Pleomorphomonas sp. PLEO: one gene and its partner. The protein of the gene in region 1 interacts with the protein of each later gene in a pairwise test. Links are inferred from orthologs where the notes say so. Each region holds a gene or a part of one and is shown in the gene's direction. Other genes may lie near its edges.

Evidence for each region.
Region 2: the proteins of AB6N07_RS02120 (region 1) and AB6N07_RS16750 interact in binary tests that used the Escherichia coli proteins (3 or more experiments, as listed by UniProt). The link is inferred for Pleomorphomonas sp. PLEO from one-to-one orthologs.

Annotation. Positions count from the first base shown.
Region 1 is NZ_CP166625.1:501,514-509,658, reverse strand. What follows is about bases 1,433-4,942. They hold AB6N07_RS02120 (2-oxoglutarate dehydrogenase E1 component), read left to right. Parts: upstream 1,433-1,772; coding sequence 1,773-4,742; downstream 4,743-4,942. Other genes in these bases: odhB (2-oxoglutarate dehydrogenase complex dihydrolipoyllysine-residue succinyltransferase), read left to right, coding at 4,804-4,942; sucD (succinate--CoA ligase subunit alpha), read left to right, coding at 1,433-1,538. Outside these bases: sucC (ADP-forming succinate--CoA ligase subunit beta), read left to right, coding at 1-619; more of sucD, read left to right, coding at 624-1,432; more of odhB, read left to right, coding at 4,943-6,033; AB6N07_RS02110 (LysE family translocator), read left to right, coding at 6,151-6,786; lpdA (dihydrolipoyl dehydrogenase), read left to right, coding at 6,839-8,145. UniProt on the Escherichia coli protein: E1 component of the 2-oxoglutarate dehydrogenase (OGDH) complex which catalyzes the decarboxylation of 2-oxoglutarate, the first step in the conversion of 2-oxoglutarate to succinyl-CoA and CO(2).
Region 2 is NZ_CP166625.1:3,591,160-3,598,671, reverse strand. Bases 1,475-4,351 are described here. They hold AB6N07_RS16750 (ABC-F family ATP-binding cassette domain-containing protein), read left to right. Parts: upstream 1,475-1,908; coding sequence 1,909-3,795; downstream 3,796-4,351. Other genes in these bases: AB6N07_RS16745 (DUF599 domain-containing protein), read left to right, coding at 3,870-4,351; AB6N07_RS16755 (histone deacetylase family protein), read right to left, coding at 1,475-1,765. Outside these bases: AB6N07_RS16760 (VOC family protein), read right to left, coding at 261-653; more of AB6N07_RS16755, read right to left, coding at 734-1,474; more of AB6N07_RS16745, read left to right, coding at 4,352-4,559; AB6N07_RS16740 (DUF3253 domain-containing protein), read left to right, coding at 4,556-4,921; AB6N07_RS16735 (YdcF family protein), read right to left, coding at 4,931-5,731; AB6N07_RS16730 (hypothetical protein), read right to left, coding at 5,770-6,156; AB6N07_RS16725 (ATP-dependent Clp protease proteolytic subunit), read right to left, coding at 6,283-6,906; AB6N07_RS16720 (lysozyme inhibitor LprI family protein), read right to left, coding at 7,040-7,512. UniProt on the Escherichia coli protein: Genetic data indicate it may be involved in ribosome assembly or function.

The DNA of each region.
Region 1 (8,145 bases):
GCTTTATCGGGCCTTCGTCGACAAGGACATCAGCCTCCTCGAGATCAATCCGTTGATCGTCTTGAAGGACGGCCATCTGCGCGTTCTCGACGCCAAGGTGTCCTTCGATGGCAACGCGCTCTTCCGCCACTCGGATGTCGAGGCGCTACGCGACCTCACCGAGGAGGATGAGAAGGAAATCGAGGCGCACAAGCACGACCTCGCCTACGTTGCGCTCGCCGGCAATATCGGCTGCATGGTCAACGGCGCCGGCCTTGCCATGGCCACCATGGACATCATCAAGCTCTATGGCGCCGAACCGGCCAATTTTCTCGATGTTGGCGGTGGCGCGTCCCGTGAGAAGGTGACCGCGGCCTTCAAGATCATCACCGCCGACCCCGCCGTGAAGGGCATTCTGATCAACATCTTCGGCGGCATCATGAAGTGTGATGTCATCGCCGAGGGCGTCATCGCCGCCGTGCGCGAGGTTGGCCTCAAGGTCCCCTTGGTCGTTCGTCTCGAGGGCACCAACGTTGCCCTCGGCAAGAAGATCATCGCCGACAGCGGCCTCGATGTTATCGCCGCTGACGATCTAGACGATGCCGCCCGTAAGATTGTCGCCGCCGTGAAGGGAGCCTGACGCGATGTCCATTCTCGTCAATAAGGACACCAAGGTCATCGTCCAGGGTCTGACCGGCAAGACCGGTACGTTCCACACCGAGCAGGCCCTCGGCTACTACGGCACGCAGATGGTCGCCGGCGTCACCCCTGGCAAGGGCGGGTCCACCTGGGAGGGTACGCTGCCCGACGGCCGCAAGGCGGTTCTGCCGGTGTTCGACACCGTCGCCGAAGCGCGCGAGAAGACCGGCGCCAACGCCTCCGTCGTTTACGTGCCGCCCAAGGCCGCCGGCGCTTCGATCATCGAGGCGATCGACGCCGAGATGCCGCTGATCGTCACCATCACCGAGGGCATTCCCGTGCTCGACATGGTGAAGGTGAAGGCCCGGCTCGACCGTTCGGGATCGCGTCTGCTCGGCCCCAACTGTCCCGGCGTGCTGACGCCCGGCGAATGCAAGATCGGCATCATGCCCGGCTCCATCTTCCGCAGGGGTTCGGTCGGTATCGTATCGCGTTCGGGAACTCTGACCTACGAAGCGGTGTTCCAGACGACCAACGAAGGCCTCGGCCAGACTACCGCCGTCGGAATCGGCGGTGATCCTGTGAAGGGTACCGAGTTCATCGATGTGCTGGAACTGTTCCTGGCCGACCCCGAGACGAAGTCGATCGTCATGATCGGCGAGATCGGCGGCTCGGCCGAGGAAGCTGCCGCGCAGTTCCTCAAGGACGAGGCCAAGCGCGGCCGCATGAAGCCGATGGTCGGCTTCATTGCCGGTCGTACGGCGCCGCCGGGCCGCACCATGGGTCACGCCGGTGCGGTGATCTCCGGTGGCAAGGGAGGGGCCGAAGACAAGATCGACGCCATGCAGGCGGCCGGTATCGTCGTATCGCCGTCGCCGGCTCAGCTCGGTCGGACCCTTAGCGAGCGGTTGAAGGGCTAAGGCAGTCGCCTTTCCATCTGTGGCCATGACTTGAAGCCGCGAACGCGACTTCCGGCCCCAGCAAAGCCCGTGAGAGAAGCGCCAAAGCCAGGGCCGGCGATCCGCCGGTACCTGAGACAAACAACAGAGGCCAAGCATTCGCCGGAATGCGGTTGCTTGGTCATCGATATCCACGGCGAAGCGATCCTGCTGTCGCCGGAACGCGAGGACGGAGCGGACGGCTCCGAAACGCACATGGCACGGCAGAACGACAACGACGCTTTCGCCGGAACCTCGTTCCTCTACGGTGGCAACGCCACCTATATCGAGGCGCTTGAGGCCCGCTACCTCGCCGACCCCGCCTCGGTCGATCCCGAATGGCGGGAGTTTTTCGACGCTTTGTCCGAGCCGGCGGTGGCGCGCGGAGCGCGGAGCGCAAGCTGGACCCGTTCGGACTGGCCGCCTAAGGTCAACGGCGAGCTGGTCTCCGCTCTCGATGGCAACTGGCCGGAGGCCAGCAAGATCCTCGAGAAGAAGATCGAGGCAAAGGCCCAGCCAGCCGGCATCAGTGCTCAGGAACTCAGGCAGGCGACGCTCGATTCGGTGCGCGCCATCATGATGATCCGCGCCTACCGCATGCGCGGCCATCTCCACGCCGACCTCGATCCGATCGGCGTTGCCAAGAAGCTCGACCACGAGGAACTGCACCCGACGAGCTACGGCTTCACCGAGGCCGATATGGACCGGCCAATCTTCATCGACCACGTGCTTGGCCTCGAATACGCCACCGTGCGGCAGATGATCGATATTCTTAAGCGGACCTACTGCGGCACCATCGGTTACGAGTTCATGCATATCTCCTCGCCCGAGGAGAAGGCGTGGGTCCAGGAGCGCATCGAAGGGCCGGACAAGCAGATCGAATTCACCGATAACGGCAAGAAGGCCATTCTCAACAAGCTGGTGGAGGCCGAGGGCTTCGAGAAGTTCCTCGACGTCAAGTATACCGGCACCAAGCGGTTCGGTCTCGATGGTGGCGAGAGTCTCATTCCGGCGCTCGAACAGATCATCAAGCGGGGCGGCAATCTCGGCGTCAAGGAAATCGTTCTTGGCATGCCCCACCGTGGCCGCCTCAACGTGCTGACGCAGGTGATGGCCAAGCCGCACCGGGCGCTGTTCCACGAATTCAAGGGGGGCTCCTACGCCCCTGACGACGTCGAGGGCTCCGGCGACGTCAAGTACCACCTTGGTGCCTCCTCGGATCGCGAGTTCGACGGCAACAAGGTGCACCTCAGCCTGACGCCCAACCCGTCGCACCTTGAGATCGTCAACCCGGTTGTGCTCGGCAAAGTACGCGCCAAGCAGGATGTATCGGCCACCGTTTGGGAAGGCGACATCATTCCGCTGCGCGAGCGCGTCAAGGTGCTGCCGCTGCTCCTGCACGGCGACGCTGCCTTCGCCGGCCAGGGCGTCATCGCCGAGTGCTTCGGCCTCAGCCAGTTGCGCGGTCACCGTGTGGGCGGTTCGATCCACTTCATCGTCAACAACCAGATCGGTTTTACCACCAACCCCCACTTCTCGCGTTCGTCGCCCTATCCCTCCGACGTTGCCAAGATGGTCGAGGCGCCGATCCTGCACGTCAACGGCGACGATCCCGAGGCGGTGGTCTATGCCGCCAAGGTGGCCATCGACTATCGGCAGAAATTCCAGAAGCCCGTCGTGGTCGACATGATCTGCTATCGCCGGTACGGCCACAACGAGGGCGACGAACCGGGCTTTACCCAGCCGCTCATGTATTCGAAGATTCGCGGCCATGCGACGACGCTGCAGATCTACGCCAAGAAGTTGATCGACGAGGGGGTGATCACCCAAGACGAAGTGATCGGCATGCAGGCTGCCTTCCGACAGAAGCTCGATCAGGAATACGAGGCGGGCCAAGCCTACAAGCCGAACAAAGCCGATTGGCTCGACGGTGCCTGGGCCGGCCTCAAGGTCGCCGACAGCTTCGACGAACAACGGCGCGGCCAATCAGGCGTCAACATCGAGACGCTCAAGGAGATCGGCCTCAAGATCAACACGGTGCCGGCGACCTTCAACGTCCATCGGACCATCCAGCGCTTCCTCGATGCCCGCAAGAAGGCGATCGATACAGGCGAGGGCATCGACTGGGCGTTGGGCGAATCGCTGGCCTTTGGCTCGCTTGCTCTCGGTGGCCACAAGATCCGCCTTTCGGGTCAGGACTGCGAGCGCGGCACCTTCAGCCAGCGTCATAGCGTGCTCTATGACCAGGAGACGGAAGCGCGCTACATCCCGCTTGCCAACCTGTCACCGGAGCAGGCGCCTTTCGAGGTCGTCAATTCCATGCTCTCGGAAGAGGCGGTTCTCGGTTTTGAGTATGGCTATTCGCTAGCCCGCCCCAACGCACTCATCCTCTGGGAGGCGCAGTTCGGCGACTTCGCCAATGGCGCCCAGGTCGTGTTCGACCAGTTCATCTCCGGTGGCGAACGCAAGTGGCTGAGGATGTCGGGTCTCGTCTGCCTGCTGCCGCACGGCTACGAAGGGCAGGGGCCCGAGCATTCGTCTGCTCGCCTTGAGCGCTGGCTGCAGCTCTGCGCCGAGGACAACATGCAGGTCGCCAACTGCACGACGCCGGCCAACTATTTCCACATTCTCCGGCGCCAGCTGACACGCGATTTCCGCAAGCCGCTGATCCTGATGACGCCGAAGTCGCTGCTGCGCCACAAGCGGGCAGTGTCCAAGCTCGCCGACATGGGGGCCGAAACCTCGTTCCACCGGTTGCTTTGGGATCACGCCGAATCGGATCCGGAGACGGTAACGGTGCGCCTCAAGCCCGACGCGGAAATCCGACGCGTCGTGATGTGTACCGGCAAGGTCTACTACGACCTTCTCGAGGAGCGCGAGAAGCGCGGCATCGATGACGTTTATCTCTTGCGCGTCGAGCAGCTCTATCCCTTCCCAGCCAAGGCACTGGTCAACGAGCTTTCGCGCTTCCCCAACGCCGAGCACGTTTGGTGTCAGGAAGAGCCCAAGAACATGGGTGCCTGGACCTTCGCCGACCCTTATCTCGAATGGGTCCTGAAACAGATCGGCGCCAAGATTCCGCGTGCCCGCTATGCCGGCCGGGCGCCGTCGGCAGCTACCGCCACTGGCCTGATGTCCAAACATCTCGCCCAGCTCGCCGCCTTCCTCGACGAGGCGCTCGGCTAACCGGCTTTCGAGGCGGCCATCCGGCCGCCTCCATCCCCTTCGCATCTGGAGAGAAGCTCAAATGGGCAACGAGATCCGCGTCCCGACGCTCGGCGAATCGGTGACAGAGGCGACCATCGGCCGCTGGTTCAAGAAAATTGGCGATGCCGTTAAGGCCGACGAGCCTCTGGTCGAGCTTGAGACCGACAAGGTGACCATCGAGGTGCCGGCGTCGGCCGACGGCACGCTTTCCGAAATTTTGGTCGAAGCTGGCGAGACCGTCGGCGTCGGTGCCCTGCTGGGTTCGCTTGGCGCCGCGTCCGAGGCCGCCCAGCCGTCGAAGGCGGCCGAACCGGTCAAGCCGGCAAAGGCAGCGGAATCCGCTGCTCCTGCCAAGGCGGCCGAGCCGGTCAAGGCAGTCGCACCGGTGCCGCCGTCACCGGCCGCCGCCCGCGTCATGGCCGAAACCGGTACGAGCGTGGAGAGCGGTTCCGGTAAACGCGGCCAGGTGTTGAAGGAAGACGTGCTGGCGGCCGCTGCTGCCATTCGCACCGCCGCTCCAGCGCCCGCCGCTCCGTCGGCGCCCCGCGCTCCGGTTGGCGCCGCTGACGCCAGCCGCGAAGAGCGGGTCCGGATGAGCAAGCTGCGCCAGACCATCGCCCGTCGCCTCAAGGAAGCGCAGAACGCCGCTGCCATGCTCACCACCTTCAATGAGGTGGACATGACCGGCGTGATGGCGCTGCGGTCATCCTACAAGGACCTTTTCGAGAAGAAGCACGGCGTCAAGCTCGGCTTCATGGGCTTCTTTGTGAAGGCCGTGGTGCAGGCGCTGAAGGAAATCCCGGCGGTCAACGCCGAGATCGACGGCGAGGATCTTGTCTACAAGAACTACTACCACGTCGGTGTCGCCGTCGGCACGGACAAGGGCCTCGTCGTACCGGTGGTGCGTGACGCTGACCAGCTTTCCATCGCCGGCATCGAGAAGAAGATCGGCGAATATGGCAAGCGCGCCCGCGATGGCCTCCTGCGCATCGAAGAGATGCAGGGTGGCACCTTCACCATCTCCAACGGTGGCGTCTATGGCTCGCTGATGTCGACCCCGATCCTCAACGCGCCGCAGTCGGGTATTCTCGGCATGCACAAGATCCAGGAGCGGCCGATGGTCGTCGGCGGCAAGATTGAGATCCGGCCGATGATGTATCTGGCGCTGTCCTACGATCACCGCGTCATCGACGGCAAGGAGGCGGTAACCTTCCTCGTCCGGGTCAAGGAGAATCTCGAGGAGCCGCAGCGGCTCGTTCTCGATCTCTAGCTCCCGCAGCGGGGTACACTTGACCGACCCTCCCTCCCAGGCGGAGGGAGGCGGTCTGTCAGCCACCACTATCGTGGCCTTCCGAAGAGTGCGTTCGCGGTCATCGAAAGGAAGCCGATGTCTCCTTATCTCGGGGAACTTGCCAGCCTCATGGCGGTCTTCTCCTTTGCCATCGTGGCGCCCGGAGCAGACACTGCCATGGTGATGCGGCAAAGCCTCATGCACGGGAGGCGAGCCGGCATTCTGACCGCCTTCGGTGTCGGTACGTCTCTGTTGTTTCACCTGACCTATACGATCCTGGGGTTGGGGCTGATCGTTTCGCAGTCCCTGCTGCTGTTCTCCGTGGTCAAGTGGGCAGGCGCCGCCTATCTGACCTACATGGGGGTGATGGCACTCAGGGCACCGGCCCCGACATTGCCCGAGGCCGGCACCAACGAGGTGATCGCGCCGATGAGCGACGCCCGTGCCTTTGGGCTGGGCTTCGTGACCAATGCCCTCAATCCCAAGCCGATATTGTTTTTCCTGTCCCTGTTCTCGGCGCTGGTCAGCCACGAAACACCGGCGTTGGTGAAGGGGGCCTATGGGCTGGTGATGGCCACCTGCCTGATTCTCTGGTTCTCTGCCGTTTCCTGTTTCTTGACCATGCCCAAGGTGAGGAGCGCCTTTGCGCGCGCCGGCCTTTGGATCAACCGCGTGACCGGTGCCGTCTTTATCGCTTTTGGCGTCCGTCTGGCCCTGTCGCGGGCCGAGTGATTGATGGCGCGTAACTGAATACAGGCCGCCGCAGCCTCAAAGGAGTGCTTCCATGTCCTTCGATCTCGTTGTCATCGGTACCGGTCCCGGCGGCTATGTGGCAGCCATTCGCGCCGCCCAACTCGGCATGAACGTCGCCGTGGTTGAGAAACGGGCGAGCCACGGCGGCACCTGCCTCAACGTTGGCTGCATTCCCTCCAAGGCGCTCTTGTACGCCTCCGAGATGTTTCATGAGGCCGGCCACGTGTTCGCCAAGCTCGGTGTGAAGGTCGGGGCACCCGAACTCGATCTTCCGGCGATGATGGGCCACAAGGACGCCACCGTGCGGGGCAATGTCCAGGGCATCGATTTCCTGTTCAAGAAGAATAAGATCACCGTCCATCGCGGCACCGGCCGCATCGTCGCGACCGGCAAGGTGGAGGTTACCGCCGAAGGCGGCGAGACGACGGTCATCGAGACGAGGAGCATTCTGATTGCCACCGGCTCTGATGTGGCAGGCCTGCCCGGCATCACCGTCGATGAGAAGACCGTGGTATCCTCGACCGGTGCGCTGTCGCTCGAAAAGGTACCCGAGCATCTGGTGGTGATCGGTGCCGGCGTCATTGGCCTGGAGCTCGGCTCGGTGTGGCAGCGTCTGGGGGCTCGCGTCACGGTCATCGAATATCTCGACCGCATCCTTCCGGGGATCGATGGTGAGGTTGCCAAGGCTTTTCAGAGGCTGCTTGAGCGTCAGGGCTTCGCTTTCAAACTCGGGCGTAAGGTGACCGGTGTCGACGGCGGCACGGTGAGCTTTGAGCCAGCAGCCGGCGGCGAGACCGAAACGGTTACCGCCGACGTGGTGCTGGTCGCAGTTGGCCGCAAACCCTTTACCGAAGGTCTTGGTCTCACTGAGATCGGCGTGAAGCTGGACGCAAAGGGGCGCGTCGAGATCGATGGCCATTACGCCACGAACGTGCCGGGCATCTACGCTATCGGCGACGTGATTGCCGGGCCGATGCTTGCCCATAAGGCTGAGGACGAAGGCATCGCGGTCGCCGAGCTCTTGGCCGGCAAGGCGGGGCACGTCAATTACGATGTCATTCCGGCGGTGGTCTACACCTCTCCGGAAGTCGCCGCCATCGGCCGGACTGAGGAAGACCTGAAGGCCGCCGGGGTACCCTACAAGGTCGGCAAGTTCAGCTTCCTTGCCAATGGCCGCGCCAAGTCGATTCTGAAGACCGATGGCTTCGTCAAGATACTGGCACATGCCGATACCGATCGGGTTCTCGGTGTCCATATCATTGGGCCGGGCGCTGGCGAGGCGATCGCCGAGGCGGCGGTGCTGATGGAGTTCTCCGGTTCGGCCGAAGATCTCGCTCG
Region 2 (7,512 bases), 3.1 Mb from region 1 along the record:
AAAAGCCAATGTGGATATGCCCCTTGCGGCTCGCGTTCGATAGCCAAAAGCCGGCGTGACCATCGTAGCCGTAGCCGGCATTCGAAGCGCTGGTTGCATCCGAGGCGATGCGCGTAATCAGCCTTACGATGCCGAGCGGTGCCAGCAATGCGTCATAGAAGGCGACGGAACGGTGGATATCCGTCACTGGACAGTCGATATGATCAAACATGATGGTTAGGGGACGAGCGGCGGCGGATATGCCGTCGCTCGCCATCCTTTCATTCCGGCTTGTGGCAGACTGCTTCGATGTTGTTGCCATCGGGATCCAACACAAAGGCCGCATAGTAGTTCGGGTGGTAGTGCGGCCGAACCCCCGGCCCGCCATTATCGCGGCCACCGGCTGCCATCGCCTCGGCGTAAAAGGCATCGACAGTGGCGCGATCCTTGGCCACGAAGGCGACGTGGAAGTGCATGATCTCACCGGCCGGTCTGCCGGTCGACACCCAGAAGTCCGGTTTGCCGTCGCTTCCGTAACCGGCAAAGGCGTCGCCGCCGGTTTCCTCTGCCGAGACGGACATCACCACCGAGACGCCGAGAGGCGCCAGTGCCTTGTCGTAAAAGGCCTTCGACTTGTCGTAGTCGACGGCCGGAAAACCCATGTGATCAAGCATTTTTGTCTCTCCTTTTGATGGAGAGACATTAGCCGATTGCTCTGCCAGCCCATGTCAGGAGTATATGCTGACGCAACCTGTCAGACGCCTTCGAAGCCCGCGAGTACGCCGACAGCGTTGTGACCGATGTCCTCGACGGCGTAACCGCCTTCCTGCACGAACAGAGTCGGACGCCCGAGGCGGGCGATACGGGCGCCGATCTTGGGATAGTCCTCGCGCTTCAGTTTGAATTTTGAAATCGGATCGCCTTCGAAGGTGTCGAGGCCGAGCGATACCACCACGACATCCGGTCCGAAGGCTTCGATTGCGCGGCAGGCTTCATCGAGTGCGTCGCTCCAGGTGTCCCAGGCAGTCCCGAACGGCATTGGCAAGTTGACTGCGAAGCCCTCGCCCTGCCCTTCGCCCTTTTCGTCGGCACGACCGGAGAAGAACGGATAGGCAAAGCGCGTGTCGGCGTGCAGATCCACCGTTTGCACGTCTCGGCGCCGGTAGAAGATTTCCTGCGTGCCGTTGCCATGGTGATAATCGACGTCAAGGATGGAAACGCGGCGGGCGCCATGATCCAGGAACCACTGGGCGGCCACGGCGGCATTGTTGATGAAACAATAGCCGCCCATGGTGGACGATCCCGCGTGATGGCCCGGCGGACGGCACAGCGCATAGGCAGCCCTCTCGCCGCCATCGATCAGTTTGGCACCGCCGACCGCCGACCAGACCGCCGACTGTACGGCCTCCCAAGTGCCTTCGACGAAGGAGCCGCCGCCGTCGAAGGAGTAGTATCCCATCAGGCCGTTGACGTGTTCGGGCCTGATATCGCGCTGACCGCGCGCCGGCCAGACATAGGGCATGGTCGGGCCGGTTCGCCCCTCGGCGAGCCACAGCGTCCAGAAGTCGGCCATGAACTGGAGATAACCGGCGTCGTGCACCTTGGCCGCCGACGTCAAGGCATCGACGGGCGCCGCCTCGATGACCTCGCCAAGGCCGACCGTCGCAATCCGCTTCAGAATAAAGTCAACGCGAACCGGCAGCTCGAAAGCCGGCGTGATGACTCCGGCATTGAGTTCCTGGTTATCAGCATGCAGGCGGTGTCGAGAGGAGTAGACGGTTTTCATAAGCGATTCCGGTCAAGCGACGATCAAGAAACCCGACGCTACACCGGTCGTTTGTGTCGGCAAGGGCGAAAAGACGACACGGAGGCGGAAATTCGCGCCGGCCGTCTTGCCTTTCGCGGCCGTTCGGGCGAAATCGCCCGACCATGCTGATCATCTCCGATCTCACCTACCGTATCGTCGGCCGCACCCTCATCGAGGGCGCCTCCGTCACCATCCACGATGGCGCCAAGGTTGGCCTTGTCGGTCGCAACGGCACCGGCAAGACGACGCTGTTCAACATCGTTGCCGGCGAGCTTGCAGCCGAGAGCGGCTCGATCGACCTCAAGCGCGGCTCTCGCATCGGCCGCGTTGCCCAGGAGGCACCGGGCTCCGACACCTCGCTGATCGACTTCGTGCTGGCCGCCGATACCGAGCGAACCGCGCTGATGACCGAGGCGGAGACGGCCACCGATCCGCACCGCATCGCTGAAATCCAGGTCCGTCTCGCTGACATAGAGGCACACTCGGCCGAGGCCCGGGCCGCCACCATTCTGTCCGGTCTCGGCTTCGATGCCACCGATCAACGGCGGCCCTGCGCCGACTTTTCCGGTGGCTGGCGGATGCGAGTCGCGCTTGCCGCCGTGTTGTTCACCGAGCCGGACCTGTTGCTGCTCGACGAACCGACCAACTACCTCGACCTCGAGGGCACGCTCTGGCTCACCAACTATGTCCAGCGCTATCCCTATACGGTGGTGCTGATCAGCCATGACCGCGACCTTCTCGACACCGCCGTCGATCATATCTGTCACTTATCCGACGGAAAGCTGACGCTGTGGAAAGGCGGATACACCTCATTTGCCCGCCAGCGGCAGGAGAAAATGCTGCTGCAGGAAAAGGCGCGCGAAAAGATCGAGGCGCGGCGCAAGCACTTGCAAGCCTTCGTCGATCGCTTCCGCTACAAGGCCAGCAAGGCAACACAGGCGCAGTCGCGCATCAAGATGCTGGAGAGGCTCGACATTGTCGACGCCGTGGTGGAGGACAATGTCCGGCAGATCAGCTTCCCAAATCCCAAGGCCAAGCTGGCGCCGCCCATCGTCACCTACGACAAGGTCGATCTCGGTTACGACCCGGAAAAACCGGTATTGAAGCGGTTGACGTTACGCATTGACGACGACGACCGCATTGCCCTTCTGGGCAAGAACGGCAATGGCAAATCGACTTTCGCCAAGGCCCTGGCCGACCGCCTGACGCCCTTCTCCGGCAATATCATCAAGGCTGGTAAACTGGAGATCGCCTTCTTCGCCCAGCATCAGCTCGATGAACTCCATCCTGATGAGACGGCCGTCGCGCACGTTCGCCGCCTGATGCCGGACGCGCCCGATGCCCGCGTGCGCTCACGTGTTGCCCAGATGGGTCTCGACACCAATAAGATGGACACGCCGGCCCGTGAACTCTCGGGTGGTGAAAAAGCCCGCCTGCTTCTGGGTCTCGCAACCTTCCATGGACCCAATCTCCTGATCCTCGACGAGCCGACCAACCATCTCGACATCGATAGCCGCGAGAGTTTGATTCAGGCGCTCAACGACTTCGAGGGGGCGGTTATTTTGGTTAGCCACGACCGACATCTGGTCGACGCGACCATGGATCGTCTCTGGCTGGTGGACAAAGGTACCATTACGCCCTTCGATGGCGATATGGACGACTACAAACGCTTCATCCTGTCCGGCGACGCCGACCGGACATCGACGAAGCCTGACGAACAAAAAGTCACCAACGCCGATCGTCGTCGCCTCGCCGCTGAACGGCGCGTCCAGCTCGCCCCGCTCAGGAAACGCATCCAGGGCATCGAAGCGGACATGGACAAGCTGCGAAAGCTGATCGCCCGTATTGACGCGGCGCTTGCCGATCCCGCCCTGTTCACAAGCGATCCCGCCAAAGGCGCAAGGCTCTCCAAGGAAAGGGCCGACGCCCTTCGTGGCCTGGATACACTTGAGGAAGAGTGGCTGACGCTCTCGGCCGAATATGAAGAGGCCGAGGTGACGGAAGGCTGATTGTCACCCGGCCGCTTTTACCCTGTTTTACGAGTCTATATCGTCGACTTGATCTGCTTCTCCGGACAACCGCCATGACGACCGCCTTCACGCCTTTCGACATCGCTGCCTTCGTCTGGTTCCTCGCCATGTGGTTCGGACAGGCTTGGCTTACCGAAAACAGCCCCTGGTCCAAGCATTCGCTCACCCATTTCATCAATATCGGTCGGCACGGCTGGGTAAGGCAGGCCGCAACGCGGGATCTCCGCATGGTTGATACGGCCATCGTGGCCGGCCTGCAGAATGGCACCGCCTTCTTCGCGTCAACTTCGCTTCTCGCCATCGGCGGTGGCTTCACGCTGCTGAACTCGGTCGATCACGCTGTCGGCCTCGTTTCGGCGCTCTCAGAACTCACGGCCACTAATCCCGTTGCCTTCGAGTACAAGGTGATGGGCCTGCTTGGCATCTATGCCTATGCCTTCTTCAAGTTCGGCTGGGCCTATCGCATGTTCAACTTCGGCTCCATCCTGCTTGGCGCGTTGCCGCCGCCGTCCGAGGCGGACACCACGGAAATGGACAAGGCGGTGGCACGAGCGTCGTCGATTATCGTGGTGGCCGGAACCAACTTCAATCGCGGCCTTCGCGCCTTCTTCATGTCGATCGGCTATCTCGGCTGCTTCCTCGGACCGCTGCCGTTTATCCTTAGCTCGACCTTCATCGCGGTGGTGCTCGCGCGCCGCCAGTTTACCTCCAACGCCGTCAAGGCCATGAGGAGATACGAGTGACCGACGTCGATCCGCGCCGCGTCAAGGCCGGCCAAATCCGTGACGTCCTGCTGCAAATGGCCGCCGAGTCGCCTGCCGGCAAGTCCATCAGCCCGGACGCCGTCGCTCGCGCCATCGCCGGCAAGGACGAGAAGGTTTGGCGCCGCCTGATGAAGCCGATCAAGGACGAGGCGGCGCGCCTCGCCAAGGATGGCAAGGTGATCATGATCAGGAAGGGCAAACCTGTCGATCCCGACCGCGTGCGCGGCCTTTACCGCATCCGCCTGCGGGCTGAAGGAGAGCCGATGCCGGTGTACGAGGCTCCGAAGCCGGAAGATGATCTGCTGGACGACGATTTTATATTGGACGACGACGAGGACTGAAGCGGCGTCTCATGGCCGTGGCAGCAACGCGTCCGTGTACCCGGCAAAGCGATAGGCTACGAGGCCGATCCATTCGCGGACGGCCATATCGGTCATGGTCAGTCCTTCGGCGGCTGTTCTGCCACCGAACCAGTCCGTGGTGGCACCGTTTCGATAGTCGACCGGCCACGCCACCACGCCGTTCCAACCTGCGGCGCGGAACGTACCGATGGCGCGCGGCATGTGGAAGGCAGAGGTCACCAGCAGCCATTGTTCCTGCGGTGCCGGCTCAGCGGCGGAAAAGCTGAAGACGGCGTTCTCGTGTGTATTGCGAGAGTGGTCCTCGATGGAAATTCGGGCCGCCGGTACGCCAAACTCGATCAGAAGATCCCTGGCAACGGCCGATTCGGCGACATCGTTATTGGCAAATACGCCGTTTGAGCCGCCCGATAGCAAAATCCGGGCATTGGGATAGCGCCGGGCAAGCTCAGCGGCAACGACCAGCCGTTCGGCCCCATCAATGAGCTCGGCCGAATGGAGTTCGGTCGACAGACTGCTGTCAACCACACCGCCCAGTACCAGAATGCCGGCCGGATTCAGGCGATCGGGGTCGTCCGGCACCGAAAAGCGCTGTTCGAGCGGTCTCAGCAGGATCGTTGGAACACCAGTCCAAGAGCAAATGACAAGAATGCCGAGCGCAATGCCAATCAGCTCAGCGCCCCGCCGCCGCCAACCAAACACTCGTAATCCCACACCGAACAACAACGCCAGAAGAAGCGCGTTGGATGGGCGTAGGAACAGGAAGCCGAGCTTGGAGAGCACATAGAACACCTTGTCGGCCCTCCTTCTCCAAGGCGAATCCGGTCCCGCTACTGAGGAGTCAGAACCTTGCCGGGCACATTGCCGACAACGCCATTGTAGGAGATTTCACACCACCGCGCATCGAGCAGCGCAAGCTGAGTCTTCCGACTGCCGAACTGCCAGGAACCAAAAGGAATTTCGTCACGGCACCAGCGTAGCACAATGCCCTTGGCATCGCCCGAAAGCGTGCTCTTTTTCGCCGCCTTCTCGCTCATATCTGTGTAAAGCGGGGTCGGCTTACCGTCGCGAAGCGCGTAAGTCATGTCATAGGGGCTGGCTGACTGAGCCAGTGCCATCCCGGACGAAAGGCTGAAGCCAATCGAAAGGGCAATCATTCTAAAGCCAATCAATCTCGTCCTCCCCGCCGACAGGCGGCGCCATAGCTTCCCCAGCATGGACATGATCCGAGGAACGCGAGGAGGTCAATCCGTTGATCGGCTTAGCGCCCTTTCCTGAACGTCAACGACGCAGGCGCCACAAGCTAAACGATGGGCGGCCCATCCGAGCCGCCCATGCTGGTTTCAGATGTCCGTGGCAGTCCGCACGACCCGGCCGACAAGACCATAGGCGATGCCTTCCTCGGCGCTCATCCAGTAGTCGCGATCGGTATCCTTCTCGATGCGTTCGACAGGCTGCCCGGTGGCATCGGCGAAGATCCGATTGAGACGATCGCGCATCTTGATGATCTCGCGCGCCTGGATCTCGATGTCAGTGGCCATACCGCCGGTACCACCGGACGGCTGATGAAGAAGGAACCGGGTGTTGGGCGTGCAGAAGCGACGCTCCTTGGGCACCGACACGTAGATCAGTGCACCAGCACTCGCCACCCAGCCCGTACCTATGATGTTCACCGGGGCTGCCACGAAGCCGATCATGTCATGGATCATATCGCCGGATTCAACGTGGCCGCCAGGCGACGACACGATGACGGTGATCGGATCGGTCGCATTCGCCTCCGCCAGTGCCAGCAGACGTGACGTCACGTCTTTGGCCATTTCCTGGGTCACCTGGCCGGTGATCAGAACCGTGCGCGACTTGAAGAGATACTTATCGACCTGCGGTGCTTGGGTCGCATCCTTGGCCTTTTCGTCCTTCTCCTCTTCCTCGTCGTCGAGGCGGACGTATTCCTGATCCTTGGAAATCATGTGGACCTTCTCGTGGGTGGCGGCCGCGACAAAGGGGTCGGGCCTCGTGACTCGCAAATCCTGATGGACCCATTCGTATCTCATCAGGGGAGCAGACGGCAACCCAACCGGATGGACAGGGTGAACGGCTCACTCACTGCTCGAGATAAGCACGCAGAGCGACAAGTGACAGATCCCGCGCGCCAGTTTCTCTCAGCATGCAGCCCGCCACCGCGCCGCCAAAGCCGGTTCCGCCCAACCAGAACCCGCTCTCTACGTCGCAGGTGGTATCGCGCACAGTCAGCCAGGCCTTCTGGCCGGCTTTGAGTTTGTCCTTTGCCTCGCTCTCAAGCCCCGCGAGCAGCGCCCGATAGTCGGCATTGAGACGCTCGTCCCAAATCGTGGACTCGCGTTCGAGGCAGGCGGCCATCATCACTGTGTTGTCGTTGCCTGGCTCGGCAAGGCAAGGATCGGATACGGCACCGACGCAACGGAGCGCACTCGCTCCCTCCTCTCCCGCCTTGTCGATACAGGCGGTGATCACGTCGCGGTCGGCATCGGTCGGTTTGGCCGGGTTGTTTTCCTCAGCGCGGAGAGGACGGGCGAAAAACGCGGCTGCAATTAAAC